Regions from separate parts of the Streptomyces siamensis genome, predicted to be linked through region 2. Evidence: riboswitches for the same ligand, from Rfam matches in the RefSeq annotation. Region 2 holds a riboswitch; each other region holds the start of a gene.
What was found. Region 2 has a riboswitch for ZMP and ZTP ahead of ABEB03_RS31855 (glycine hydroxymethyltransferase). Riboswitches for the same ligand answer to the same signal wherever they lie in the genome.

Region 1 (9,525 bases), on a different contig from region 2:
CGTAGGCGCGCTGGTCGAGTCCCACGGTGTGCATGAAGGCGGCGTAGTCGTTCTTGACGCCTCCGTTGTAGTAGGTGGACGGGGTGTACCAGGCTGAGGTGTCGAGGGCCACGCCCCGGTTGAACGCGGCGCAGAACTCGGCGCCGAGTTGCTTCTCCGGGTCGCTGCCCGAGGCCAGGGCGCCCGCGCAGGCCATGACGTCGGGGGAGGACGGTTTGTGGAGCGTGTAGGGGCCGGCGCCGTTCTTGGTGAAGGTGAGTGTGGTCCCGGAGACCTGGCCGGTGAAGGTCTCACCGAGCCGGGTGAGTTCGAAGGGGTGGGCGGAGTAGTAGGACCAGGTCTGGTCGATGGTCGACTCGAGGTGGTTGGCCTGGGAGCCTCCCGCGAGGAAGGAGTTGGAGGAGCGCGGCGCGATGATGCGGTAGGCGTTCTGCAGCGGTTTGAAGGCTGTACCCACCGAGGCGGCGTATTGCGACATGACCTGGGCGCGGGTCAGTGTGATGCCCCGGGTGGTGTCGTAGCCGCTCGACGTCTGCGTCAGCCGTGAGGTCATCGGGAAACCGAACTGGTCGACCTGGGTGGTGTTGCCGCCGAAGGCCACCTGCCCGAAGACGTATGTGTACTCGTACCAGTCGTAGTAGACGTCGGTGTTGGGGTCGTTGGGGTTGCGCAGGTCGGGGCCGCCCCAACCCTGGTCGTCAGGAGAGACCGGAATGTACAGCGGGGAGCCGAGGGAGACGTAGATGCGGCCGCCGCGGATCGACGTGGGGGAGGGGACCGAGGTGCCGGACTGGGCCAGGGTGAACGACATGTTCGGGTAGTTCACGCCGTTCTTGGTCAGGTGTCCGGGCGCGTTCGCGTCCAGGTGACTGATGTGGGTCATGGTCCCGTCGGACTTCATGTACGACCACTGGCCGGGAGTCACCTGACCGAGCACGGTCACGTAGATCTGTGAGTTCGCATACGTGCCACGGGTGTTGTTCTGGAAGGTGATCGGGAAGCTGCCGGTGCCGCCCCCGCCACCTCCCTGGCCGGTGCCGACGGTGTAGGTGAAGTGCGGGGTGTCGTAGAGCGGGCCACCCTTCTCATAGGTGAACCAGTACTCCAGGGTGAAGCCGTTCGGCAGGCTGCTGACGTTCTGCTGCCAGGTCCCGGCGTTGTTCGTCATCCGGAAGTTCTGCTGACCGGCACTGGGTGACAGGTAGTGCACATCGACCAGGGACGCGGGGGTGGTGGGCTTGAACCAGATCTGGACGGAGCCCGAGCCGGTCGCGGTGATGCCCTGGGTGTAGTCGACGGCGGCCTTCGCGGGCGCCGCCCCGGCCAGCCCGAGCGCCAGCACCGTGAGGAGGGCGGTCAGGACGGCCGTCACCAGCCTCTGGACCTCGGGGCGTGGCGCCCTGGACGACATGGCGGGGGAGTAGGTGATCATCTCTCGACTCCCCTGTCAGTGGCCGAAGTCGAACCAGTTGACGTTCACGAAGTCGGCCGGCTGGCCGCTGGTGAAGGTCAGATAGACGTCGTGGGTGCCCGTGACGGCACCGATGTTCGCCGGCACCGTCCTCCAGGACTGCCAGCCGCCCGTGTTGGCCAGTGCGAAGCTGCCGATCGGTGTGCTCGTACGGCTGTCGAGGCGCACCTCGACCAGGCCGCTGACTCCGCCGGCCGCGCCGCTCGACACCCGGCCGTAGAACTGGTGTGCCGCGGAGGAGCCGAAGTTGACGCCCTTGTAGACGGCCCAGTCGCCGTTCGCCAGCGCGCCGATGTTCTGCCCGCCCCCGGTGTCCGTGGTGCTCTCGGTGATGGTGCCCGACTGGCTGTCGTAGGACTCGGCCTGGATGGCCGCGTAGGCGTCACGGTTGCCGGACGGAGGCGGGGTCGTGGGCGGCGGGGTCGTGTCGCCACCACCGGTCGACTGCAGCACCTGGACGTAGTCGACCACGAGTGGGTGACCGGGGTCCGTGCCGCCGTCGGGGCCACCACCGAAGGCCGCCGGGAACTCTCCGCCCATCGCGACGTTCAGGATGATGAAGTAGCCGTGGTTGGTGGCGTTCGCCCAGGTCGTCGCGTCGACCTGATTCTGCCTGACCGTATGGAAGTTGACGCCGTCGAGGTAGAAGCGCATCTCCTCGGGGCTCCCCGACTTGTCCCACTCCACGGCATAGGTGTGGAAGCCGCCCTGGCAGGTCGTGCCCTCACAGACCTTCTGACCGCCGATGCCGGACTTCTCGTTGCACGGACCGCCCGGGCTGGTACCGCAGTGCATGGTGGCCCACTCGTTGTTCATGCCCTGGACGTTCTCCATGATGTCCAGCTCACCGACGCCAGGCCAGTTCCACCAGTTGCCGCGGTACGGCGCGCCCAGCATCCAGAACGCGGGCCAGTAGCCCTTGGCCGCCGCACCGGTCACGTTCGGCATCTGGATCCGGGCCTCGACACGGAGTTTGCCGCCGGCGGGCGGCTGGAAGTCGGAGCGGTTCGTCTCGATCCGGCCCGAGGTCCAATTGCCGGCCGCGTCACGCCGTGGAGTGATCCGGAGATTTCCCGCGCCGTCGAGTGAGACGTTGTCGGTGCTGGAGGTCATCGTCTCGACCTCGCCGGTACCGAACCCGGCGGGCCCGCCGGGGTAGCTCGTGCCTGTCGTGTACTGCCAGTCGGCGGTGTTGACGCCCGATCCGGCGGAGCCGTTGAAGTCGTCGAGGAAGACCTGGGACCAGCCGGAGGGGGGAGTGGGGGCGGAGGCGTTCGCGGGGAGGGTGGCGGCCGTGGCGGCGGCGGCCGCCAGGCCGAGTGTGCTGAACACGGCGACGAGCACGCGCCTGAGGGGGCGAGGTCTGCCGGGCGTTTCTCTCATGAGGGCCTCTTCGGGTACGGAGTGGGGTGTGCGGGTGTTTTTGAGAGCGCTCTCAGATCAGCTGCGCGGCCAATGTGCTCTCCGTCACTCCGGTCGTCAAGAGGTAAAGCAAAGAAGTCCCCCTCCGTGCATGAGAGTTCACGACGTGAAGGAAGGGCGATCCGGGGAAGCTCCGCTGGTGTGGGCCATTCTCGACGCCGCTGTGGCGGAGGACCCTTTTTTGGTGGGCCTATGGCGGCCCGCCGGGCAGTGGTGGCCGGTGCGCCGCGGGCCATGGCCTTTCCTGGACGGTCACGTAGGCGTGGATGCAAGCGCCGGGGAGCGGACGCCGGCGTGACTGTCGCTGTAGGTGCCGGCAACTCCTTGGACGCCGGGCATCAGCAGGGCGATGTCCCAGGGGCCGGCTTCCGGGAGGAGGAAGGCGTCGAGCTGACCCGTCTTCCGCCGCGGTGAGCGAGCGTCACTCGCTCACGCGGTCGGACAGGTGGCGTCACCGTCAGCCCCTGCCGGCGTCGTCTCCTCGGCTGTGGTGTCGGCGCGGGTGATCGGTCCGGCCGGCCATGCGGCTGTCACCGCGGCGACGGCGACGATGGTGCCTGCCATGACGAAAGCCCAGGGCACGCCACCCGGCTCGTCCACAAGGGTGCCCGCCACCGCTCCTCCGACCGAGTTGGCTGCGACGGGGACGGTGGCGATCCAGGTGTGTGCCTCTGTGAGCATGTCCGTCGGCGCGATCCGGCCCACGAGGGAGATGTAGACCGTGAGACAGGGAGCGATGACGCCGCCGCCGAGCACGAGTGCGACGGCCAGCGCCGCCGGGTCCGGCACGACGGCGAGTACCGCGAGGCTGAGAGCGACGCAGCCGAGCAGCCAGGCGAGTTGCCGGTGCAGCGGCGAGCGCGGCGGCCAGGCTCCGTACCAGAGGCCGCCCACAGCGGAACCCAGGCCCCACACCGCGAGCAGCAGACCGGCCAGCCCGGCGGAGTCGCGGCCGGAGTGCTCGGTGGCGTAGGCGGGTACCGCCACGCTGACGGCGCCGAACCCCGCCCCCAGCGCGCCGACGCAGCCCAGCAGAACGGTGAAGCCGGGCACGCGCAGAGGACCCAGACCGCTGGTCCTGACGCGAGAGGCATGCGGTCGCTGGGCGCGCATCGCGGCGCCGAGTGCGACCAGGGTGGTCCCGGCCAGCGTGACCCCGGCGGCTGCGATGATCGCCGCGGCCGGGGTGGCGATCACCCCGAAGACACCCACCAGCAGAGGACCGATGACGAAGACGAACTCGTACAACGCGGTGTCCGCGGCCAGCACGGTCCCGCGCATTCGTTCCCAGCCGGTCCTGGGGCCGGTCATCCGGTTGCATGCGCCGCGGATGACCGCGGTGAGGGGCGGATAGGTCGCGCCGACGGCGGCGGCCGTCGTGCAGATCAGAGGCAGCGCGCCGGCGCCCTGGGCAGTGACCACCAGCCCGGCCAGGGCCATCGCATGGGCAAGGGCGGTGCCCAGGAGAACCGGCGAAGGGCCCAGCCGGTCGGCGATCCGCCCGATCACCGGGCTGATCGATACCCCGGCCAGGGCATACACACCGACCGCGAGACTGGCGTACGCATACCGGCCGGTCGCCCCCTCGACGAGCAACAGCAGGGCGAGCGGTGTCATGCCGCTGCCGAGCCGTGCGACAACCCCCGTCACGAGCAGGGACATGAGTCCGGGGATCTTTCGGACCTCGGCGTATCGACCTAACGCGTTCACCGGCCGGAACTCCTTCGTGTTGGCTGCCTGCGGTTTCGGAGAGGCGCCAGCGGCGTAAGTTGTGTGTCGCAGCGCCCTGTACTCCTTCGACGCGTCGTCAGAGTTGCGGCAGTACGCGGTCGAAGAACACGCGGTCGGTTTCGAAGACGGGCTGAAGTCGGGAGAACTCCTCAGGTGTGACCCAGCGGGCGTCGCTCACCTCACCCGGATGCAGAACGACGTCGCCTTCCTCGGCCTCCGCCGTCCACCAGTGCAGACGGAACGTGCCGTCCTCGGTCTGTGACTCCCAGACCTTGGCCACGGGCGAGACCCTCAGGCCGACTTCCTCGTGCACCTCCCGGACCAGGGCTTCCGCCTGCGTCTCACCGGCTTCGAGTGTGCCGCTGAGCGGCGCCCAGTACCCTGACAGCCTGGCCAACGGACCCCTCTGGATGACGAGCACTCGCTCTTTTCGTCGCACCACCGCGACGATCGCTTCTCGCTGATCCATCATGCTGCTCCTTCGGCGGTTTCCCGGGCGTAGGAGACGGTGACCGCATCGCGGAGAGCGCCCACGTCACGGGTACGGATGTAATCCGCTCCGCGCCATGCCGCGTACAACTCCGTCGCCACAGTTGCCGGGCCGATCCCGGGAAGGCTGGTTGCGGTGAGGGCCCGAAGGGCCGTGGGGCGAGGACCAGCCGTTCCCGGCTGATGCCGGCCGTTCCCGGCGCGGCCGGACGCTCGGCGAGGAACTCCTCGATTCCCCCGCCCACTTCGGTGACATCGGTCATGGCTTCGGTGGCTGGTGCGCGCCGCTGCACGGAGTGCCCGGCGATCAACCGACAAACGGAGCCCGTGAGTTCCTCGTACGATCCGGGATCGGGTAAGCCGTGGATGTCGTTGAGGTGCGGGGCCCCTACGAGCGGCAGCGAAGCGCTGGAACTGAGGCAGGAACGAGTCGACCGACACCGGCACACTCTCGGCGACCACTTGGTCCATGACGTCGGCGGGCCGCCTGATTTCCTCGGTCGCGTCCACTTCCTGGGCTCCCAGGTGGCTCGCCGCAGGACCCGGTTCGACGCTGTCGGCCCCCTCCGACCGCAGCCGCCGGGCGCGCCCCGACGCTCCTTCAGCGCCGAGGTACCGGCCGCCATGCGGGAACGCGTCTGCTGTCCTGTCGACGACCCCGACCAGCAGGGGCCGGCCCATGGCCATGGGCGAGGAATCCAGGTGCTGAGCCATGACGGTGCCTCCCGGGTCGATCCCAAGAAGCCCAGGCGCGCGGCACACGTCCATGTGACGAAGCCGCTCCCCGATGGTTGCACCCATCTCGACACGCCAGTCACGGCTCGACCGCAACTGTAACCGAGTCACGAATTCACCGGTAGTGGCTCAGGAACAGCCCCTTGCGCAGGGGAGGCGCAATCGCCCCGGTCCGGTGCCGGCGATACGTCTTGCCCGTCCCGGTGAAGAAGACTCAGGTTGCGAAGCCGTGCGCGAGCTGAACCTGAACTGCCGGGTGCGATGGTGAGGGCCGAGGGTGCGGGATGTGCCCGACGCAAGTACGCGGCTCTTCTGGATGTCGCAGGCGTCGCGTGCCTCGCGCACTTCGACCACCCGGTCGCGGCGATGGTTCTCGGTGGGCTCTTCGCTTTGTCGTTCGTCGTGGGGTTCGGGCTGCGCCGCAGAGAGCCTTCGGCGAAGCTCCGACTGGACCTCGGTCAGTCGATGCCTTCGACGATGCGGAAGTCGCGCTCGACGCCGTCGGAGAGGGCGACCAGCGCCTCCTGGTAGGCCGCGCTCTCGTACGCCGCGACGGCCTGCTCGAAGCTGTCGAACTCGACCAGGACGGTGCGCTCGGCGATTCCGGCGCCATGCGCCTGGACCCGACCGCCACGGACGAAGGTCCGACCGCCCCCGGCCGCGACGGCCGGAGCGGCCAGCTTGTTGTAAGCGGCCAGCTTCTCAGGGTCTGAAATGGTGCGGTAGACGCTGACCCAGTAGCCCTTGGGCATGGAACCTCCAGTGTGGGGATGAGTGCATCCGACTTACAGGTTGGTCTCGGACGAGCGTCGGCGGGCGAGAGCGAGGCTTGTCAGCGTCGTGATCGCCATGGCGCCGATGCCGACCAGCGCCGCGGTGGTGTAGGCGCTGTCGTCGGGGAAGAGGTGGCCGGGGCCGGTGCCCGCGGCGAGGATCAGGCCGCCGATGGCGCTGCCCAGGGAGTACCCGACGCTACGGACGACGTAGTTGAAGCTCATGGCGCTCGACGTCTCGCTCTTGGGGGTGACGGCCAGGATGACGCCGGGCATCGCGGCCGAGAAGCCGCCGACGCCGAAGCCGAGCACGCCCATTGCCGCGAACAGTTCGGCCAGGTCTGACCGGGCCGCCGCGAACAGGGCGAACCCGCCGCCGACCACGACGGCGCTGCCGGCCAGGAGCAGGGGGTCGGCGATCCGCGTTCGGACCCGCGGCGTGAGCTTGCCGGCGACGAACCCCAGCACCGAGAACGGGATGAGGACCAGCCCGGCGACGAAGGTCGTCAGCCCGAAGCCGTAGCCGGCGCCGTGCGGCGTCTGCGCGTACCGGGTGATGAGCGTGAGCAGGAGGTACATGCCGATCCCGCCGACGAACATGGCGAGGTTCGCCCCGGCGACCGCCGGGTGCCGCACCGCCCGCACATCGACCAGGGGCGTCGTGCTGCGCAGCTCGATGACGGCCCAGACGCAGAGCAGCACCACCGCGACGACGGCGAGGCCCGCCGCCACGGCGAGGTGCCGGCTCCACAGATTCGGTTCGCCGGCGAGGAACAGCACCAGGAGCAGCGCAGCGGCCAGGACGACCGCGCCTGCCACGTCCACGTGGGCGGAGCGGCCTTCGGGGGCTTCGGGCATGGAGCGCCACGCGGTCAGGAGGGCGGCGGCGGTGACGACCAGGCCGAGGCCGTAGGCGGCCCGTACCCCGCCGAGCTCGGCGAGCAGTGCGGCCAGCGGGTAGCCGACGCCGGCCCCGATGATCGAGACCACCGAGATCAGGGCGATCACGCCCGCGCTGCGCTCCTCGGGGAGGTGGTCCCGGGCCACGCCCATCATCAGCGCCGTCAGCCCGAGCCCGACGCCCTGGGCCGCCCTGCCGGCCAGCAGCCACGCGAACGGCAGCGGCAGCACGGTGAGCGCGCTGCCGGCGACGACGACCGCCAGCGTGGCGAGGATCGTGGCCCGCCGGTGCGGGCCGGCTCCGAGCCGGCCCAGGACCGGCGTGGCGACGGCGCCGCTGAGCAGGGCGACGGTCAGCGTCCACTGCGCGCTGCCGAGCGAGACGTGGAACGAGGTCGCCACGCTGGTGATGAGCGGCGTCCCGAGGCTGGCGACCGCCGCCACGACCAGAGCGATGAACATCAGGGCGGGGACCAGCAGCCGCGCCTCGGAACGCGCCACCGGGAACGCCTTCCCCGCGACCCTGCCGCCCGGCTGCCCGGTCACGGCTTCGGTCCTTCGCGGTCCTGGCTTTCGAGCTCTGCCAGATGCTTCAGCGCCGGTAGGGCCGCCACCAGCGCCTCGACCTCGTCGCCGGTGAGCTCGCCGATCAACCGCTCGAACGCGTGGACGCCCGCCTGGCGCCGCGTCCGGACATAGGAGGTGCCGGCTTCGGTCAGGCACACCAGCGTGACCCGCTTGTCGGACGCGTCGCCCCGTCGCTCGACCAGGCCGGACTGCTCCATCACCCGGACCAGGGCGGTCATCGCGGGCTGGGTGACGCCCTCGACTGCGGCCAGATCGGTGATGCGTCGCGGGCCGCTCCGGTCCAGGGTGGCCAGGGTGGCGGCGGACGTCAGGCTCATGTCCCGGGGCAGGCGTCGTGTGGCCCTGGTGGCCAGGCCGTAGAGGGCTGCCCCGATGGCGGCGGACGCGCCAGGAGCGGTGTCTTGACGACTCATGCTCGAAGCATAGCATTTTTATATACATGATTTATGGAAATGGGGCTGGCGCGGGTGGCCTCGACCGCTGGGAGCCGGTGACGTTGCGGTGCGCAGCCGCATCGACTTCAAGTGCGCCCTCGGCCTGGAGCTGGAAGACCCCGGCTTCCACCACGGCGTCCTGTCCGACTCCCGCGACCGGCTCGCCGAGGGCGACCGCGTCGACCGGCTGCCGGGCCTCGCGCTCACCCGGATCCGGCGGGCCGGCTTGCTATAGGGCCGCGGCACCCAGCGCACCGACTCCACCCACATCCGGGTCAGCGCCATGATCCAAGAGAAACGGCCTAGATGCGCGAGTTGCGCAGCGACTGCCACACGGCGCCGGCCAGTGCCCGGGTCGCCCGCGGGACCGACAGATGCTCGTGCTTGCGGTACAGGGCCCAGTTGTACTGCACGAGCGACAGCTTGTTGGAGGACAGTGATCCCGCCTGATGGGCCCTGTAGACCGCAAGCGGCTCAGCCAGGCCCCGGGCGTCAGCGCCGTCCCGCATGATCAACAGCCAGAGGGCGTAGTCCTGGCGCTTGCGCATCTCTGGCATCAGCCTCGTACCCAGGACATTGCGGTCGTACATGGCGGTGAGAGCACCGATGTGGTCCTGGACCAGCATCGCGCGGTAGTCCACGTGCTCCCGCGCACGGATCACCCGCCCGTTCGGGACCCAGTCGGTGCTCTCGCCGTCGTAGTCGGCGTCCATCTTGAAGTACGAGGTGAACGTCAACGGCGCAGTGGCTTCCGCAGCGAAGGCGAGCTGCTTCTCGGTCTTCTCCGGGAGCCACATGTCGTCGCTGTCGAGAAAAGCGACGTAGTCCCCGCGGGCCCGTTCGATCGCGAGGTTGCGGGCCCGGCCCGCACCGCCCTGTTCGGGTGCCGACTCGGGCAAGACGCGCTCGTCCTGCTCGGCGAACTCGCGGAGCAGGTCCATGGAGCCGTCGGAGGACTGGTCGTCGGTGACCAGCAGCTCCA
Region 2 (9,525 bases):
ATGCGGGACGCCTCGCCGAAGCCGGTGAGGCAGTTCATGATCCAGGCGAGCTGGGCGTGCTCGGGGACGTGGCTCTGGACGAACAGCGTGCAGCGCTCCGGGTCGAGACCGGCGGCGAGCAGCTGCGCGGCGGCGAGCCGGGTGTTGGCGCGCAGGTCCGCGGGGTCCTGCGGCACGGTGATCGCGTGCAGGTCGACGACCATGTAGAACGCGTCGTGTGACTCCTGGAGGGCCACCCACTGGCGGACGGCGCCCAGGTAGTTGCCGAGGTGGAACGAGCCCGCGGTGGGCTGGATCCCGGAGAGGACGCGAGGACGATCTGAGGCCATGGGGCCCATTCTCTCAGGTGACTCTCATTGCTCGGGAACAGGTGGGAACCGATCCGCCTCCGGCGGTGTAACAAGAGTGTGAGGACGCGGGAGGGGGGCCGCATCGTCGTCGACGAGGCCGTGGTGATCGCACGCGTACGCGCCGGTGAGCCGGAGGCGTATGCGGACCTGGTCCGTGCCCACACGGGCATCGCGATCAGGGCGGCCAGGGCGCTGGGGGCGGGTGCGGACGCGGAGGACGTGGTGCAGCAGGCCTTCATCAAGGCGTACTGCTCGCTGGGGCGCTTCCGAAACGGCGCGGCGTTCAAGCCGTGGCTGCTGTCGATCGTCGCCAATGAGACGAGGAACACAGTGCGGACGGCGGTGCGCCAGCGGAGCCTGGCGGGCCGGGAGGCCGCGTTCGTGGAGGCGGAGCCGCTGATACCGGAAGCGGCGGACCCGGCGGTCGCGGCGCTGGAGACGGAGCGCCGGACGGCGCTGCTGGCCGCCCTGGAGCAGCTGAGCGAGGAGCACCGCCTCGTCGTCACCTACCGCTATCTGCTGGAGATGGACGAGCCCGAGACGGCCGAGGCGCTGGGCTGGCCGCGCGGCACGGTGAAGTCCCGGCTCAACCGCGCCCTGCGCAAGCTGAGCCGGCTGCTGCCGGACTTCGGGGCCCTGGACCCGGAAGGGGGTGAAGGGCATGAGTGAGCGGAGTGGCGGGGGCGGGTCCCGCGGCGACCGGAGGCGGCGGGGCGGCGAGGACGTCTCGCGGCTGCCGGAGGAGCTCCGGGCGCTCGGGCGCTCGCTGGACCGGCCGGATGCGGCCGACGGCGAGTCGATGGTCGAGCGCGTGCTGGAGCAGATGCTCGCCGAGCACATCCCGGTCCCGGTGGCCGAGCCGCCGGGCGTCCGCGACCGGATGCGGGCGGTGCTGCGCTGGGCACGGGCGCGCCGGCGCGGGCTGACGGCGGGCCTGTGCGGACTGCTCACGGTCCTCGTGCTCACGCCTCCGGTGCGTGCCGCGGTCGTCGACTGGTTCGGCTTCGGCGGGGTCGAGGTGCGGTACGACCCGTCGGCGGTGCCCTCGCCCGGCGCGCGGGTACCGGGGTGCGGGCCTTCGCTGACCCTGGCGCAGGCCGGACGGCGGGCCGGGTTCACCCCGCTCGTGCCCGGCGCCCTCGGTGTGCCCGACGCGGTGACGGTGACGCGTGAGCCGAAGGGGCGCCTGCTGATGAGCCTGTGCTGGCAGGAGCACGGGCGCACGGTCCGGCTGGACGAGTACCCCGCGCAGCTCGACATCGGCTTCTCCAAGACGGTGCGTGAGCCTCCGGAGTGGGTGGCGCTCGGCGCCCCCGAGGACTACGGCCGCCAGGCCCTGTGGTTCGCGAAGCCGCATCTGCTGAGTTTCTGGCTGGTCGACGACGACGGTGGCCGCTTCACCCGCTCGGTGCGGACCGCGGGGCCCACGCTGCTGTGGCTGCCCTCCGGCGGTGAGGTGACCTTGCGTCTGGAGGGCGTGGCGTCGAAGGAGCGGGCGGTGGCGATCGCCAAGTCGCTGAAATAGCACGTGTTTCCTACTGGTGAGGCAGCGCGCGAATCCGTCGGTGCCGAGTGGGAACCCCGGCGGGTCGAGCGGTGTACCAGAAGTGAGACATCGCGTGCGGGCGGGCCGCACGCGGGACGACCGGCTGGTTGGGGGTCCGGATGCGCAGGCTTCGTGAACTGCTGTCGGTGACGGGGGCGTTGGCCGTGGCGCTCGCGGTGGTGCTGATCGCGGCGCCCTCGGCGACGGCCGGTGGACCGACGAGCGTGCTGGTGGTCTCGCCGGAGAGCGCGCAGACCGCCTCGCTGTACCACTCGGACGAGGAGTACGGAGAGTTGATGCGCCTGCTGGGCGAGCCCGACGCGGGGGACCGTGAGGAGCCGCCGGGCCTGGGCGTGGCGAGCGGGCGTCAGCTCAACGTCACCTGGCTGGCGCACGACGTGTCGCCGTGGCGGGTCGACCGCGTCTATCCGGACTCGTCGCGCGGCAAGGAGGTCTGGATACACACGGCCACCGACGTCCGGAGCATGAACGGCTACTGGCACAAGGCCGCGCACCCCGCCCAGGTGCGGGCGCTGTTCAAGAAGCTCGGCGTCCTGGGCAAACCGTCGCCCGAGGGGGCGGAGGGAATCCCCCCGGGCGCGTGGGAGTCGGCGGACGACTCCGCCGGCGCGGCGACCCCGACCCCGGCCGAGGAGGTCCGCACGGGGACGAAGACGAGGCCGGCCGCGGCCGCCTCCGACGACGGCACCGACTGGTGGTGGGCTCTGCCCGGAGCGGCGGCCGGGGCGCTGCTGGCCCGGCTGTGGCGGCCTCGCACGGGTGAACCTCACCAGGAGTTGCGGGACATGTGAGGAGCCGCGGGGTGGCGGGCAGACCGGTGAGGGGGACGCATGGGGAAGAGGGGGACGGATGAGATTGCGGATCGGTCAGGAGGGGTCCCGGCCCGCCCGGCGGGGGCGGCGACCCGGCACGAGGAGCCGGCGCCTCGCCCGGCCGGAACGCCGGCTGGGCCGTACAAGACCGTCGACCGGCGGGATGGCGCCGCGGCTCGGCGCGACGGGGCCACAGCTCGACGGAAGCGGGCCGTGGACCGGCGGGACCACTTGGTGGACCGGCGGGACCGCGTGGTGGACCGGCGGGACGCGGGTGGGGACCGAAGGCACGAGGCTGCGGACCGGCGGGACGCGAGCGAGGGCCGGTGCAAGGCTCTGGACCGGCGAGAGGCGAGCGGGGACGGGTGGGAGGCGGGTGTGGCTTCTGTTGCTGGTCGTCGTGGCGTCGGTCGCGCTCGGCACTCCGGGCGCCCGGGCCTCCGCACGGGATACGGCACACGATGCGGCGCGCGGCTCGGCGCGGGCGAAGGCCGACACTCCCGACCTGGCACTGGTCGTCGCCGGTGACACGGGACGGGCGACCTCGCTGCACTCCGGGGAGCGGGACTTCGTACGGCTGTGGCGGCTGCTCTCCCCGCGGTACACGGGGACGGAGCGGGTTCCCGAGGCATGGGTGGAGGGCCGTTTCCCCGAAGTGCGGGCCACCGTGATCTGGGGGCTCACAGGGGTGGGGGGCTGGCCGCAGACCAGCAGGGCACCGGGTGGCGATGTCGCCATCGAGCGTCAGGACCAGGTGTTCGTCGCCGCGGACGGCACTCCATGGGTGCGGACGGATCCTTCCCCCGACGTCCGGGACGACGACATCCGCTGGCACCGGGCGCCGCGCGCGGTGTTCGACCAACTGGATGAGGAGGGATCCCTGTTCGGCTCGGGAAGCACTTTGGGGCGTGTGGCGGAGCCGGACGTGGCGGACAGCGTGAGGTGGGCGGTGCCAGGGCTGGCGGCGGGGCTGGTCCTCGGCACAGGGGGCTCCGTCCTGATACGCCGCGCGGCGGCCCGGCGTGAGGCTGCCGGACCGCCGCGGGAACCACGACAGGAGCTGATCGATCTGTAGCCCGCGCGAGGCGCGTCAGCCGAGGTCGATCTCCGGGTAGAGCGGGAAACCGGCGAGCAGGTCGGTGGCGCGGTGGGCGATCTCGTCGGAGATCTTCGCGTCCAGGACGTGCTGGGCCTTGGACGGGCTGCCCTTGGCCGTGGTGCCGGGCTCGGCGGACGTCAGGACGCGGTCGATCAGGCCCGCGATCTCGTCCATCTCGGCCGTGCCCAGACCACGGGTGGTCAGCGCGGGCGTGCCGATGCGGATGCCGGAGGTGTACCAGGCGCCGTTGGGGTCGGCGGGGATGGCGTTGCGGTTGGTGACGATGCCCGAGTCGAGCAGGGCGGACTCGGCCTGACGGCCGGTGAGGCCGTAGGAGGAGGTGACGTCGATCAGGTTGAGGTGGTTGTCGGTGCCGCCCGTGACCAGCGTGGCGCCGCGGCGCATCAGGCCTTCGGCGAGGGCACGGGAGTTGTCGACGACGGCCTGTGCGTAGTCGCGGAACTCGGGGCGGCGGGCCTCGGCGAGCGCGACGGCCTTGGCCGCCATGACGTGCGGGAGGGGGCCGCCGAGGACCATCGGGCAGCCGCGGTCGACCTGCTCGGCGAGGCTCTCGTCGCACAGCACCATGCCGCCGCGCGGGCCGCGCAGCGACTTGTGCGTGGTGGTGGTGACGATCTGGGCGTGCGGGACCGGGTCGAAGTCTCCGGTGAGCACCTTGCCGGCGACGAGGCCCGCGAAGTGCGCCATGTCGACCATGAGCGTGGCGCCGACCTCGTCGGCGATCTCGCGCATGATCCGGAAGTTCACCAGGCGGGGGTAGGCGGAGTAGCCGGCGACGATGATGAGCGGCTTGAACTCGCGGGCGGAGGTGCGCAGGGCCTCGTAGTCGATGAGCCCGGTGGCGGGGTCGGTGCCGTAGGAGCGCTGGTCGAACATCTTGCCGGAGATGTTCGGGCGGAAGCCGTGGGTGAGGTGGCCGCCGGCGTCGAGGGACATGCCGAGCATGCGCTGGTTGCCGAAGGCGTGGCGCAGTTCGGCCCAGTCGGCCTCGGTGAGGTCGTTGACGTTGCGGACTCCGGCGCGCTCCAGGGCGGGGGCCTCGACGCGGGCGGCGAGGACGGCCCAGAAGGCCACGAGGTTGGCGTCGATGCCGGAGTGCGGCTGGGCGTAGGCGTGCTCGGCGCCGAAGAGTTCGCGGGCGTGCTCGGCGGCGAGTGCCTCGACGGTGTCCACGTTGCGGCAGCCGGCGTAGAAGCGACGGCCGACGGTCCCCTCGGCGTACTTGTCGCTGAACCAGTTGCCCATGGCGAGGAGCGTGGCAGGGGAGGCGTAGTTCTCCGACGCGATCAGCTTGAGCATGTCGCGCTGGTCGGCGACCTCCTGGCCGATGGCGTCGGCGACGCGGGGCTCCACGGCCCGGATCACGTCCAGGGCACTGCGGAACGCGGTGGACTCGGTGGAAAGGGGCTCTGGCATGACGGCCTCCGGACGTGGTGTTCAGCGTTCACGGGTCGGCCCAGGCGCACGGCACACAGTTCGAGGGGCCGCTCCCCGATGGTCGGTCCCATCCCAGCGCGCCAGTCACGGCCCCGCCGGTCAGCCTACCGGGCGCGCCGGATCTGCGGGTTCCCCGGTCCACCATGCGAGCGACGGTAGGAAGGAGGCCGGGGCCCACCATCGGCGGGCGCCACTCCCCGCCCGGGAGGACATGCCGTCCCCCGCCCGGGAGCACGTATCCGCCCGTGGTCGGGAAGCGCGAGCCGCCCGGTCCGGGCGGCACGTGCCGCCCCGTGCGCGGGCACGCGCGTCGCCCCGTGCCGCTCGTCAAGAAACGGAGATCGCGTGACCGCTACGGAGACGACGAAGGCGTTCATCGCCTCGGCCGACGCGCACAGCGCGCACAACTACCACCCGCTGCCGGTCGTCGTGGCGACGGCGGACGGGGCCTGGATGACGGACGTCGAGGGGCGCCGCTATCTCGACATGCTGGCCGGATACTCGGCGCTGAACTTCGGGCACGGCAATCGGCGACTGATCGAGGCGGCGAAGGCGCAGCTGGAGCGGGTGACGCTGACGTCGCGGGCCTTCCACCACGACCGGTTCGCGGACTTCTGCCGGGAGCTGGCGGCACTGTGCGGCATGGAGATGGTGCTGCCGATGAACACCGGCGCGGAGGCGGTGGAGACGGCGGTGAAGACGGCCCGGAAGTGGGGGTACCGCGTGAAGGGGGTGCCCGCGGAGCGGGCGAAGATCGTCGTCGCGGGGAACAACTTCCACGGCCGTACGACCACGCTCATCAGTTTCTCCACGGACCCGGAGGCGCGGGCGGACTTCGGGCCGTACACGCCGGGCTTCGAGATCGTGCCCTACGGGGACCTGACCGCGATGCGGGCGGCGCTGACGGAGAACACGGTCGCCGTGCTGCTGGAGCCGATCCAGGGCGAGGCGGGGGTGCTGGTGCCGCCCCCGGGCTATCTGCCGGGCGTGCGGGAACTGACCCGCGAGCGGAACGTGCTGTTCGTCGCGGACGAGATCCAGTCGGGTCTCGGCCGCACGGGAAAGACGTTCGCGTGCGAGCACGAGGGGGTCGTGCCGGACGTGTACGTGCTGGGCAAGGCGCTCGGGGGCGGGGTCGTCCCCGTGTCGGCGGTGGTGGCGGGCGCCGACGTGCTGGGGGTGTTCCGGCCCGGGGAGCACGGTTCGACGTTCGGGGGCAATCCGCTGGCCTGCGCGGTGGCGTTGGAGGTGATCGCGATGCTGCGGTCGGGCGAGTACCAGCGGCGGGCGGCCGAGCTGGGTGCGCATCTGCACCAGGAGCTGGGCCGGTTGAAGGACTCCGGTCATGTCACACAGGTCCGCGGGCGCGGACTGTGGGCGGGCGTCGACATCGCCCCGGCGTACGGCACGGGCCGGGAGATCTCCGAAAAGCTGGTGGACCGGGGCGTCCTGGTGAAGGACACCCACGGCGTCACGATCCGGATCGCCCCGCCGCTGGTCATCTCCGAGGAGGACCTCGACTGGGGGCTCGGCCGACTTCGCGAGGTGCTGGGGGCCTAGGGCCGGGGCCGGGAGCCGTCGGGACCGGGCAGTCTCCGGGACGCGTCGTCTCCGGGATGCTCCAGCTCCCCGGTCCCGGGGCAGGGCGGCCCGGGGTCGCCGAGGCGCGGCGCGCCGGGTCCGGGAGCCGGCGAGGCACGGTGCCGGGTCCGGGGGCACCAGGCGCGGTGCCGGGTTCGCGGCGCACCGTCTCGGGATGCGCCGGGTCCCGGTGCAGGGTGGGTCCGGGGGCCGGCGAGGCACGGTGCCGGGCTCGGGGCGCGGGTGCCCGACGCGTCACGGGACCCGGCTCGGCCCCGTGTCGCCGGGCGGCGGCCGGGGGTCGCGCGCGCCGGGTCGTCAGAGGATCACGTGCGGCAGGAAGCGGGCGTACTCGTCCGTGACCAGGCCGGACGACTCGCGGATGCCGAGGCCCGCCGACTCGTCCTCGACGACCCAGGCGCCCAGCACGACGCGGTTGCCGTCGAAGGACGGGAGGGGGGCCAGCTCCTGGTAGACGCAGGGCTCGTCGGTACGCACGACCGGGGCGGCGCCCGGTTCGTGCACGGTGACCCCGGCGCCCTCGCGGCCGAGCAGCGGCTTGGCCACGTAGCCCCGGCCGGCGGCCAGTTCGCGCGGGCCGTCGAGGTGGGCGGGGAGCAGGTTCGGGTGGTCCGGGTAGAGCTCCCAGAGAATCGCGAGGAGAGCCTTGTTGGACAGGAGCATCTTCCAGGCCGGCTCGATCCACAGCGTGGTCCCCGTGCCGCCGCCGTTGTCGAGGGTGTCCAGGACGTGTCCGGCGAAGCGGTCGGCGGTGAGCCACTCCCAGGGGTAGAGCTTGAAGCAGCTGCGGATGAAGCGGAGCGAGTTGTCGACGAAGCGGCCGGAGAGGGGATCCCAGCCGATCTCCTCCATGGAGATCCAGTCGGTGTCGAGGCCCGCCTGCTCGGCGGTCTCCTTGAGGTAGGCGACCGTCATCAGGTCCTCGCCGAGTTCGTCGGCGGAGGAGTGCGCGAAGTGCAGCGGGCTGCCCGGCGGCAGGAGGGGCGCCTGCTTCTTCCAGGCGGCGACGAGTCGTTCGTGCAGGGAGTTCCACTGGTCGGCGCCGGGGAAGCGGTCCTGCATCCAGAACCACTGCGGGCTCGCGGCCTCGACGAGGGAGGTCGGCGTGTCGGCGTTGTACTCCAGCAGCTTGGCGGGGCCCGTGCCGTCGTAGCGCAGGTCGAAACGACCGTAGACGGAGGGGAGTTCGGCGCGTCGCCGCCAGGCCTCGGCGACGGCCCGCACGACGTGCGGGTCGGTGATGCCGAGGTCGGCGAAGCGGTCCGTGCGGACGATGTGCTCGGCCGCGGCCAGGCACATGCGGTGCAGTTCGTCCACGACCTCCTCCAGCGCCTCGACCTCGGGGAGCGAGAAGACGTAGTACGCGCTCTCGTCCCAGTAGGGGCGCAGGGAGTTGTCGGGGTGGCGGGTGAGCGGATAGATCAGGCCCTGTTCCTCGACGGTCCGCTGCCAGTCGGGGCGGGGTGCGATGGTGCGGCGTTCCACGGGACGTCTCCTGCTCAGCCGCCGGAGCTGCCCTTGCCGCTGCCGAAGCCGCCGCGGTCGACGCCGCTGTGGCTGCCGCCGGAGCCGCCGGAACCCTTGCCGGGCTTGACGAAGGAACCGCCGTCGACCCAGCCGCTCTTCTTCTTGCCGCCGTAGTACCAACTACCGTTGACGGACACCTTGGTGGACTTGCAGTTCTTGTCGGCGACGACCCGGTAGCCCTTGGCCAGGTTGTAGCTGTCGCGGTCGACGCAGCGCTTGTCCGGTTCCGAGGAGCAGGCCGTGAGTGCGGCGGCGAGGAGTCCCATGCCGCCGAGCACGACGGTGCCCGAGCGCAGTTGACGACGTGTGTCCGCCATGTCCGTTCCCCCGTTGATTCGTTCGGTTCGACTTTGCTTCGTTTGTGCTTCTTCTTGGACGTTCGGCGATCAGAGTAGAGAGCGCCGCAGGACGTGCGTGCGACGGCCCCCTGCGATGCGGGCTCCCCTACAGTCGCTTCGTGCTCTTTGGAATGGTGTGCGCGCTTGGTGCGTCGGTCTGCTTCGGAACGGCGACGGTGCTCCAGGCGATGGCGGCGCGCGCGGCGGCCGGCACCGGGCCGGGCGGGGACGCGGCGCTGCTGCTGCGCGCGCTGCGGCAATGGCGCTATCTGGCCGGGCTCGCGCTCGACGGGGTCGGGTTCCTGCTCCAGATCGCCGCGCTGCGGTCGATTCCGATCTACGCGGTGGGGGCGGCGCTCGCCGCGAGCCTCGCCGTGACGGCGGTGGTGGCCTCACGGCTGCTGCGGGTGCGACTGAGCCGGGTCGAGTGGGGCGCGGTGGGACTGGTGTGCGCGGGGCTCGCGATGCTGGGGCTGGCGTCCGGCACCGAGGGCGACCGCCCGGGGTCGGCGGCCCTGAAGTACGCGATGCTGGGCACGGCCGTGGCGGTGCTGCTGCTGGGCCTCGTGAGCGGCCGGCTGCCCGAGCGGCGGCGCCCGCTCGTCCTCGGCCTCGGCGCCGGCTTCGGCTTCGGTGTGGTCGAGGTGTCGGTGCGGCTCATCGACGACCTCGACCCCGGTGCGCTGCTGGCCAATCCGGCGACGTACGCGCTGCTCATCGGCGGCGGCGCGGCGTTCCTGCTGCTCACCTCGGCCCTTCAGCGCGGCTCCGT
Region 3 (9,525 bases), on a different contig from region 2:
TCGACACCTTCGTGGCCGACCTGCTCGCCGGACTCGACGACGTGCCCGCGTACTACGCGCACATGGCTCCGGCCAACGCGGAGGGGCCCGCGCCGGTCGACCTCACCCCGCCCGCGCCCGCGGACGCCGAGGAGATCGCGGCGCGCCTCGCCGCCGGCGAGTGGGTCGTGGACCTGCGCAACCGCGTCGCGTTCGCGGCCGGGCACGTCGCCGGGTCCGTCAACTTCGAGGCCGACGGCCAGCTCGCGACATACCTGGCCTGGCTGCTCCCGTGGGGCAAGCCGGTCACACTGCTCGCCGAGTCACCGCAGCGGATCGCCGAAGCCCAGCGGGAACTCGTCCGCGTGGGCGTCGACCGCCCCGCCGCCGCGGCCGTCGGCGCGCCCGCCGACTGGCTGCGCGAGGGGGAGGAACCGCGTTCCTTCCCGCGCGCCCGGTTCGCCGACCTGGCGGAGGCGTACGGCAGCGGGATCGTGGTCCTGGACGTGCGGCGGGCGTCCGAGCGGGCCCAGGGCCACATCGCCGGATCGGTGCACGTCCCCGTCCACGAGATACGCGACCGGCTCGGCGAGATACCGGGCGGCACCGTCTGGGTGCACTGCGCCGGAGGCATGCGGGCCGCCATCGCCGCGTCCGTCCTCGATGCCGCCGGCCGTGACGTGGTCGCCGTGGACGACTCCTTCGCCGCCGCCGGCCCGGCCGGTCTGCCCATGGCCCGGATCACCCCGGCGGAGGCCGGCGAGCGCACCGGCCCGGGGGCCGAGGCCGTCCTGCTGGACGTGCGCGAACCGGACGAGTGGGCGCAGGGGCACGCACCGGGCTCCGTGAGCTTCCCGCTGTCCGCGCTCACCGCCGGGGGCGATCTGCCCGTGGCCGCACGGCACCGCCCCCTCGTCGTGGTGTGCCGCTCGGGGGTGCGGTCCCGTGACGCCGTCGCGCTGCTCACGGCGCGCGGCCTCGACGCGGTCGACGTCGTCGGGGGCATGCGCGCCTGGGTCCGGGAAGGCCTGCCCTCGGTCCGGGAGCACGGGAACGGCGGCCCGACGGCGTGAGCGTTCTGATCCTCGCCCTGGCCGCCGGTGGCGTGATCGGCCTGGCGCTCGGCGCGCTGGGCGGCGGAGGCAGTGTCCTCGCCGTCCCCGCCCTGATCTATCTGCTGGGCTTCACGCCCTCCGCGGCCACCACCGCGAGCCTGGTCATCGTCACGGTGACGTCGGTGACCGCGCTAGCCGCCCACGCCCGGCAGGGCACGGTCCACTGGCGGGCAGGCGCGCTGTTCGCGGCGGCGGGGCTGCTGCCCGCCGCCGCGGGCGGAGCCGTCGCCGGACGGCTGCCGTCCTGGCTGCTGACGGCCGCCTTCGGGGTGGTGGCAGCGCTGGCGGCGGTGCGGATGCTGCGCCCGTCGCCGGGCGATCCGGACGCACCGGCCCCGCGGGGCGGCCGGATCGCCGGGGCGGGCGCCGGGCTCGGCGCGGTGACCGGCGTCCTGGGCGTGGGCGGCGGCTTCCTCGCCGTACCGGCCCTGGTCGGCGTGGTGGGTCTGCGGATGCGGGCCGCCGTCGGTACGAGCCTGCTGGTGATCACCGTGAACTCGGTGGCGGCGCTGCTGGCCCGCGCCGGCACGGCGGAACGGCTCGACTGGGCGGTCGTCGCCCCCTTCGCGGGCGCGGCGGTCCTCGGCGCGTGGGACGGCAGACGGCTGGCGGCGAAGGTCCCGGGCGCCGCGCTGCGCCGGATCTTCGCCTGGGTCCTGCTGGCGGTGGCCGCGTTCATGCTGATCGACGCCGTCGTATGACCGGGGTCCGTCACGGGACGACCGGCTCGGCGGGCCTTTGTGCCGCCGACGTCACCGCGGACCGCCGTACCACCGACGTCGCCGCGGACCGCCGTACCACCGACGTCGCCGCGCGCGTCGCCGCGCGGCCCGCGGGTGTCGGCGGGGCCGCACGCCGGGCGGCGGACCGCCTCACGCCAGTGAGAGGAAGAGCTTCTCCAGCCGGGCACGCATCGCGTCCCTGTCCTCGCCGTTCTTCGCGCCGTCCTCGACATCGGTCAGGCACTGCTGGAGACCGGTGGCGATGATCGCGAATCCGGCCCGGTCGAGAGCACGGGAGGCCGCGGCGAGCTGGGTGACCACGTCCTCGCAGTCGCGCCCCTCCTCGATCATCTTGATCACACCGGAGATCTGTCCCTGCGCACGACGCAGTCGGTTGAGCACCGACTTCAGCTCGGCACCCGCGAGATCCAAGTCCACGACAACACTCCTCCACCGATACCCCTAGGGGTATCGTACTCCGCCCTCCGGGGCACCCTCGAAGAGCAAGGATGACACCCGACATGACCACTCCCTCGACCCTCGACGCCGACCAGGCCCGTACCCGCCTGTCCGAGCTCACCGTCCTCGACGTCCGCACGCCCGGCGAGTACGCCTCCGGGCATCTGCCCGGCGCCCTGAACGTCCCCCTCGACCAGCTGCACCGCGCCCTGCCCGCCCTCCAGGAGATCACGTCCGGCCTGCTGGTCGTCTGCGCCTCCGGCGCGCGCTCCGACAGCGCCCGAAGGACGCTCGCCGAACACGGTGTGACGGCCGCGACCCTCACCGGCGGGACCAGCGCCTGGACCGCGCGCGGCCACGAACTGGACCGTCCCGCGACCGGGTCCCGCACCACCTGGTCCATGGAGCGCCAGGTCCGGTTCACCGCGGGCGGCGTGGTCCTGGCCGGGCTGGGCCTCGGACTGCTGCACCCCGCCTGGCAGTTGCTCTCGGCGGGCATCGCCGGCGGCCTGGTCTTCTCCGCCCTGACCAACACCTGCGGCATGGCGGCCGTGCTGGCCAGGCTGCCGCACAACCGGCCCCGGCCCGCCGACCTCGAGGCGACCCTCGCCGCGCTGGCGGCACGCTGACTGCGCTCTCCCGCAAGGGAGTTGACCCGCTCCCGGTCCCGGCGGGCCCGGACGTAGCCTGAGTGCTCCGCACCGACTCACGCCAAGGAGCGCCGTGAGCCTCACCGACGCCCAGCCCGAGGTGCCCACGTGGCGCCTGCTGCTCGGCTACGTACGACCGCATCGATGGGCCCTGCTGGCCGGCGCGCTGCTGGCGCTCGCGACCGGCGCCACCGGGCTGGTGCTGCCGCTGGTGGCGCGGGGCCTCATCGACGACCTGTCGCACGACCGGCCCATCGGGCGGGCGCTGCTCGGGATGGCGGCGCTGGTGGTCACCAACGCGGCGGTGGGGGCGACGGGTTCGTACGTCCTGCGGCGCACCGCGGAGTCGGTGGTGCTGGGCGCGCGGCGCACCCTGTCCTCGTATCTGCTGCGGCTGCGCATACCTGCCGTGGACCGCAGCGAGCCGGGCGATCTGATGTCCCGCATCACCTCCGACACGACCCTGCTGCGCGAGGTGACGACCGATTCCCTGGTCGGCATCGGCACCGGCGGGCTCACCCTCGTCGCGACGGTGGTCATGATGGGCCTGGTCGACGTGGTGCTGCTCGGGGTCACCCTCGCCGTGATCCTGTGCGCGGGCACAGTGCTCGGGGTGATCGTGCCGCGCATCAACCAGGCCAGCAAGCAGGCCCAGGACGCCGTCGGGCTGATGGGTGCCGCGCTGGAACGGATTCTCGGCGCGCTGCGCACCGTGAAGGCGTCCGGTGCCGAGCACCGCGAGGAGGCGGCCGTCCACGCGGCGGCCGAGGAGTCGTGGCGGCAGAGCGTCCGGGCCGCCAAGTGGTCGGCCGCCGCGGGCAACACGGCCGGGCTGGCGATGCAGATCGCCTTCATCACGGTGCTGGCGGTGGGCGGGGCCCGCGTCGCGACGGGAGCCGTGGACGTCGGCACCCTGGTGGCGTTCCTGCTGTACGTGTTCTATCTGATGTCGCCGATCCAGCAGGTGGTCGGCGCCGTCACCCAGTACCAGACCGGTGCCGCCGCGCTCGCCCGGATCCAGGAGGCGATGCGGCTGCCCGCCGAACCCGTGGCGCTGCCCGCGCCGCTGCCCTCCCCCGGCGCCGAGCCTGCGTCGCTCGCCTTCGACGACGTCCGCTTCCGGTACGCCGACGACCTTCCGTACGTCCATCACGGTGTGACGTTCGCCGTCCCGGCGCGCGGCATGACCGCGTTCGTGGGGCCGTCCGGAGCGGGGAAGACGACCGTGTTCTCGCTGATCGAGCGGTTCTACGACCCCGAGACCGGGGTGATCACCGTGGACGGCCGGGAGCTGGACGGGTGGGACCTGCCGCAGCTGCGGTCCGCCATCGGTTACGTGGAGCAGGACGCCCCGGTGCTCTCGGGCTCGCTGCGCGACAACCTGCTGCTCGGCAATCCGCGGGCCGACGAGGCCGAAATCGTCCGTGTGCTCAAGACGACACGTCTCGACGGGCTGGTCGCCCGGCTGCCCCGCGGGCTGGACACGCTGGTCGGCCATCGCGGCACCAAGCTGTCCGGCGGCGAGCGTCAGCGCGTCGCCATCGCCCGCGCACTGCTGCGCCGTCCGCGGCTGCTGCTCCTCGACGAGGCCACGTCCCAGCTCGACGCCGTCAACGAGGCGGCGCTGCGCGACACGGTCTCCGACGTGGCCCGGACGACGACGGTCCTCGTGGTCGCGCACCGGCTGTCCACCGTCACGATGGCCGACCGCATCGTCGTGATGGACGCGGGTCGCGTCCGCGCCGTGGGAACGCATCGCGAACTGGTGGCCGCGGACCCGCTGTACGCCGAACTCGCCGCCACGCAGTTCCTCGCCACCGCCGGGTGAGGCGGCGGAGCCCGGCACGAGAAAGAGGGCCGGCCGGTGGGCGAAGTGGTCTTCGCCCACCGAACCGGCCCTCCGCGCTCGTACGGGCCGGCCCTCGGTGCTCGTCAGAGGGCAGGCCCTTTGCCGGACTAGCCCTCGACGGCCGGAACGACACCCATGACGGGCGCGGCGAGGTCGGTCACCTGATGCAGCTGGTTCAGGTCGTTCAGCCGGTTGAGGCCCGCGAGCTGGCGGGACGGCAGCGGCATGGCGGCGCGCTGCTCGGCAGGGATGGAGCTCAGGGCGAGGGAGTCGAGTTCGGCGACGGGGTTCAGCTTCCCCGCGTCCGCGGCCTCGGAGCCCGCCGCGCTCGCCATCGGCGCGGCGAGTCCGGTGACTCCGACGGCGAGACCAATGGCGGCGACCATACGTCGTGTTGAGATCATGCCTTCTGCAACGGCGCCGGTCCCCCGCGGACACGGCCGTCACGCTCCGCTCACCCGACAGGCTCATCGGGGCGGCTGCGCTTGCCGAGGACCGTGCGGCGGAGGAGTCTCGGAGATGAGGCCCTTCGCGACCTGCTCCTCGACGGGCCGCGGCCTTCAAGGAGGTCATCATGGGCACCTCGCTAGGCCCCGCCTTCGACACCGAAGCGCTGCGCCGAGCCATTGAAGGACACAGTGCGACGGATCTGCTGTCGCTCTACGCCGACGACGCGGAACTGCGCATCGTCGACCGCAACACCCAGCCCAGCCACCCGATGGTGAAACACGGTCGCGGCGAGATCGCCGAGATGCTCGACGACGTCTACAGCCGGGACATGACCCACAAGCTGGAGCAGTGCGTGGTCCAGGGCGACCACGTCGCCTTCTCCGAGTCCTGCGAGTACGCGGACGGCGTGAAGGTGCTGAGCACGTCGATGATGTCGCTGCGTGACGGCAAGATCGTCGACCAGACGCTGCTCCAGGCATGGGACGAGTAGAAAGGCACTGGCCGAAGGTCCAGATCACGTCGCGTCTGACCTGGACCTTCTCGGCGCGAGTGGGGATGGGCCGGTCGCGCCCGCGCCCCGCTCGGCTGCCGCGACCCGTCTCCGCGGCAGGTCTGCGACTGTCCGCCTCGCTGCTGGGCTCAGCGTTGCGCGCTGCCCGCTCCCGTCCTCCGGCACCGCGTGCCGTTCGAAGGCTGCCCCTCCGACGCCGGTGAGCCCGACCCGTACCCGGCACCACACCTCGTGGTGCGGGTGACGAGGCCCGCCGCCCCCAGCGGGCCGGACCGGCCGCGGGCGGGTCACCCGCAGGAGCTACCCTGGTCGGCGGGCCGTGACTGGCGCTGAGGTGGAGTACCACCGGGGAGCGGCCTGACGAACGGGTCTCAGCCGCGCGCCTGGGCGATCGTCAGCAGCGCTCTGGAGGAGCAGCTCATGTCCCAGGCCCAGCTCATGGACGGCACGGCTCTCGCGCGCCGGATCGTCGAGGACACCGCGAAGCGCGCCGCCGACCTGAAGGACCGTACCGGTGCCGCGCCGTGTCTGGCGACGGTGCTCGTCGGCGAGGACCCCGCCTCGGTCACCTACGTGCGCATGAAGCAGAACCGCTGCCGCAAGGCGGGGATCGAGTCCCGGCACGTCGCCCTGCCGGCCGCCACGACGACCGCCGAACTGGTCGGCACGCTCCGCGCGCTCTCCGAGGACCCCACCGTGCACGGCATCCTGCTCCAGCACCCCGTCGGCCCGCACATCGACGAGCGGGCGGCGTTCGAGGCCATCGACCCGCGCAAGGACGTCGACGGCGTGACGCTGAGCTCGTACTCGGCGATGAGCTTCGGCCTGCCCGGCTTCGTGTCCTGCACACCCGGCGGCATCATGCGGCTCCTCGACGAGTACGACGTCGACCCGGCGGGCAGGCGGGCGGTCGTGGTGGGCCGAAGCGCGATCCTGGGCAAGCCGGTCGGCATGCTCCTCCTCGGACGGGACGCCACGGTGACGTACTGCCACTCGCGTACGAAGGACCTGTCGTCCCTCGTGCGTGAGGCGGACATCGTGGTGGCCGCGGTGGGCCGGCCCCGGCTGATCCGCGGTGAGGACGTCAAGCCGGGTGCCGTCGTGATCGACGCGGGGTACAACCCGGGCAACGTGGGCGACGTCGACTTCGACACGGCCGTCACGCGGGCCGGACTGATCACGCCCGTGCCCGGCGGCGTCGGCCCCATGACCATCGCGGTTCTGCTGGAGCAGACCGTGGCGGCAGCGGAACGCCGGCCGGGCGTCTGAGCGGCACCGTCAGCGCATCCACGCGCGGTAGGAGAGCACGTCCCCGGCCTTGACCCCGAACTCGGGGTCGTCCCGGGTGACGGTCTCTTCCAGGCCGAGGACGGCACCGGTGACCGGGTCGAGCACCAGCATCCGCCGGACGGAGTGCGCCCGGTCGTCGTATACGTACGCCTGTCCCCCGCGGCCCAGCCGGTCGGTGACCGCACCGGCCGGGCGCAGGCCCTGCGCGTCGGCCAGGATCCGGACCAGCGCGGCGTTCTCCCGGGTGCCGAGCGTCCAGTTGTCCAGCAGTCCGGCGACGGCGTCGAGGAGTCCCGGGGTGTCCAGGGGGCCGGTGCGGTCGATCTCGTCCAGGTAGGCGCGCAGCCGTACGGCGTCGTGCGGCGGCCGGGCGACGGGCGGGGCGTCGCTCCAACTCGGCGGATAGGTCCGCCTGCTGAGGACGTGCCCGTCCTCGACGGTGCGGGGCACGGGGTCGGCGTCCGTGACGACCGGCTTTCCCGGGCGGCGCGGGTCGGTGGCCACGACGAGTTCCGTGTGGCTGCCGTCGGCCTTCCAGCGGACGAGGCGTTCCTCGGGCAGGGTGACGGGCGGCCGGGCGCCGGGGCCGGACGTCATGGCGAGGCTCCACGACTGGAGATGGGTGCCCTGGACCAGCCGGAGGGTGTCCCCGGCGGCCGCCGCGCGGCCGGCGATCCGGTCGAGCGGCACGGGGGCGGATCCGGCCTCGACGACCAGCGGGCGCGGTGCGGCCACGGCGGGCGCGGTGGCCGAGCCCGAGAACATGAGGGTGAGGGTGAGGACGACCACGCAGGCCGCCGCCACGGAGCCGAGGCCCCAGGTCCACCGGCGCAGGTGCCGGGGGCGCGGCCGGCGTTCGCCGCCGTGCGGGAGGCGGTCGGGCCTGCGGTCGCCGCCGTGCAGGAGCAGGTCGAGCCGGTGTTCGGCGTGCTGGTCGAGCGGGCGGTCGCCGAAGCGGGGGTCGGCGGACGGGACCGGGTCGGCGCGGCGCAGGAGTTCGAGTTCGTCAGCCATGGCCGGGCTCCTTCAGGATGTCGCGGCGGGGCGTTGCGGTGCCGGTGGCCACGGGGGTGGTCTGCAGACGGTCGATCTCGGCTCTGAGCCGGCGGCGGGCGCGGTGCAGGCGCATCGCGGCGGCGCGGCTGCCGCAGCCGAGGACGACGGCGACCTCGTCGACGGCGAGTTCCTCCCAGGCCGTGAGGCGCAGTACTTCCTGGTCGGCCGGGGAGAGCCGGGCCAGCGCCTCGTGCACCCAGTCGCCCGGTGTGTCGGAGCCGGGCCCGGCCACCACCTGGGTGCCGTGCGCGCTCTCGTCGTTGCCGAGCCGGTCGAGCAGCCTGCGGCGGCGTCCGTATCCGCGTACCGCGTTGGCCAGGCAGCGGCGCGCCACCCCGTACAGCCAGGGAAGAGGAGAGGGCGGCAGGTCGGACCGGCGCCGCCAGGCGACGGTGAAGACCTCCGCCACCACCTCCTCCACATCACTGCCACGGCCGTCCAGTCGCCTAGCCACGTAGCGGCTGACCGCCCAGTAGTGCTCGCGATAGGCAGCGGCGAAGGTCTCGTCGTTGCTCATGATCCGTCTGTGTCCGGCAGGTGGGTGAGCGTCACACCCTTCGGTGTGACGCTCGTCGCGTCGCTCCATTGTGACGGTGCGGCGAGGGCCGGACACAGGCGGGGCATGGAGAGCAACACGGTGACGGCGCCGCCCGCATCCGCAGGCCCGCGCGCACGGCGTCCGGGACGGGCCGCGGTGAAGTGGCTGACGTCCACGGACCACAAGACGATCGGCACGCTGTATCTGGTGACCTCGTTCGCGCTGTTCTGCGTCGGTGGTGTCATGGCGCTGCTGATGCGCGCCGAACTGGCCCGGCCCGGTCTGCAGATCATGTCGAACGAGCAGTTCAACCAGGCGTTCACGATGCACGGCACGATCATGCTGCTGATGTTCGCGACGCCGCTGTTCGCCGGTTTCGCGAACTGGATCATGCCGCTGCAGATCGGCGCGCCCGACGTGGCGTTCCCGCGGCTGAACATGTTCGCGTACTGGCTGTACCTCTTCGGCTCGCTGATCGCGGTGGGTGGTTTTCTCACCCCGCAGGGCGCGGCCGACTTCGGCTGGTTCGCCTACTCGCCGCTGTCGGACGCGGTCCGCTCGCCGGGCGTCGGCGCCGACATGTGGATCATGGGTCTGGCCTTCTCCGGCTTCGGCACCATCCTCGGCGCGGTCAACTTCATCACCACCATCATCTGCATGCGCGCTCCGGGCATGACGATGTTCCGCATGCCGATCTTCGTGTGGAACGTGCTGCTGACCGGTGTGCTGGTGCTGCTGGCCTTCCCCGTCCTCGCGGCGGCCCTGTTCGCGCTGGAGGCGGACCGTGCATTCGGTGCGCACGTCTTCGACGCGGCGAACGGGGGCGCGCTGCTGTGGCAGCACCTCTTCTGGTTCTTCGGGCATCCGGAGGTGTACATCATCGCGCTGCCGTTCTTCGGAATCATC

Region 1: it holds a riboswitch for ZMP and ZTP, as region 2 does, so the genes downstream of both, ABEB03_RS33150 (dihydropteroate synthase) here and ABEB03_RS31855 (glycine hydroxymethyltransferase) in region 2, are expected to answer to the same signal.
Region 3: it holds a riboswitch for ZMP and ZTP, as region 2 does, so the genes downstream of both, ABEB03_RS22865 (bifunctional 5,10-methylenetetrahydrofolate dehydrogenase/5,10-methenyltetrahydrofolate cyclohydrolase) here and ABEB03_RS31855 (glycine hydroxymethyltransferase) in region 2, are expected to answer to the same signal.

Annotation. Positions count from the first base shown of each region.
Region 1 covers NZ_BAABKB010000031.1:58,053-67,577, forward strand. The annotation lists gene ABEB03_RS33130 (glycoside hydrolase family 64 protein) at 1-1,432, opposite strand, end outside; gene ABEB03_RS33135 (glycoside hydrolase family 16 protein) at 1,448-2,854, opposite strand; gene ABEB03_RS33140 (MFS transporter) at 3,323-4,603, opposite strand; gene ABEB03_RS33145 (NUDIX domain-containing protein) at 4,701-5,096, opposite strand; gene ABEB03_RS33150 (dihydropteroate synthase) at 5,093-5,881, opposite strand; ZMP/ZTP riboswitch at 5,850-5,941, opposite strand; gene ABEB03_RS33155 (DUF1330 domain-containing protein) at 6,307-6,600, opposite strand; gene ABEB03_RS33160 (MFS transporter) at 6,634-8,067, opposite strand; gene ABEB03_RS33165 (MarR family winged helix-turn-helix transcriptional regulator) at 8,064-8,426, opposite strand; gene ABEB03_RS33170 (hypothetical protein) at 8,611-8,778, shown strand; gene ABEB03_RS33175 (glycosyltransferase family 2 protein) at 8,846-9,525, opposite strand, start outside.
Region 2 covers NZ_BAABKB010000030.1:235,248-244,772, reverse strand. The annotation lists gene trpS (tryptophan--tRNA ligase) at 1-329, opposite strand, end outside; gene ABEB03_RS31875 (RNA polymerase sigma factor) at 408-1,019, shown strand; gene ABEB03_RS31870 (hypothetical protein) at 1,012-1,875, shown strand; gene ABEB03_RS31865 (hypothetical protein) at 2,016-2,708, shown strand; gene ABEB03_RS31860 (hypothetical protein) at 3,106-3,804, shown strand; gene ABEB03_RS31855 (glycine hydroxymethyltransferase) at 3,820-5,265, opposite strand; ZMP/ZTP riboswitch at 5,297-5,384, opposite strand; gene rocD (ornithine--oxo-acid transaminase) at 5,632-6,846, shown strand; gene ABEB03_RS31845 (glutathionylspermidine synthase family protein) at 7,186-8,373, opposite strand; gene ABEB03_RS31840 (hypothetical protein) at 8,388-8,732, opposite strand; gene ABEB03_RS31835 (DMT family protein) at 8,885-9,525, shown strand, end outside.
Region 3 covers NZ_BAABKB010000016.1:502,135-511,659, forward strand. The annotation lists partial or broken gene ABEB03_RS22825 (MBL fold metallo-hydrolase) at 1-707, shown strand, start outside; partial or broken gene ABEB03_RS22830 (rhodanese-like domain-containing protein) at 819-1,052, shown strand; gene ABEB03_RS22835 (sulfite exporter TauE/SafE family protein) at 1,049-1,795, shown strand; gene ABEB03_RS22840 (metal-sensitive transcriptional regulator) at 1,967-2,254, opposite strand; gene ABEB03_RS22845 (rhodanese-like domain-containing protein) at 2,338-2,904, shown strand; gene ABEB03_RS22850 (ABC transporter ATP-binding protein) at 2,999-4,753, shown strand; gene ABEB03_RS22855 (hypothetical protein) at 4,882-5,178, opposite strand; gene ABEB03_RS22860 (nuclear transport factor 2 family protein) at 5,349-5,714, shown strand; ZMP/ZTP riboswitch at 6,045-6,131, shown strand; gene ABEB03_RS22865 (bifunctional 5,10-methylenetetrahydrofolate dehydrogenase/5,10-methenyltetrahydrofolate cyclohydrolase) at 6,156-7,004, shown strand; gene ABEB03_RS22870 (CU044_5270 family protein) at 7,014-8,039, opposite strand; gene ABEB03_RS22875 (RNA polymerase sigma factor) at 8,032-8,598, opposite strand; gene ctaD (aa3-type cytochrome oxidase subunit I) at 8,704-9,525, shown strand, end outside.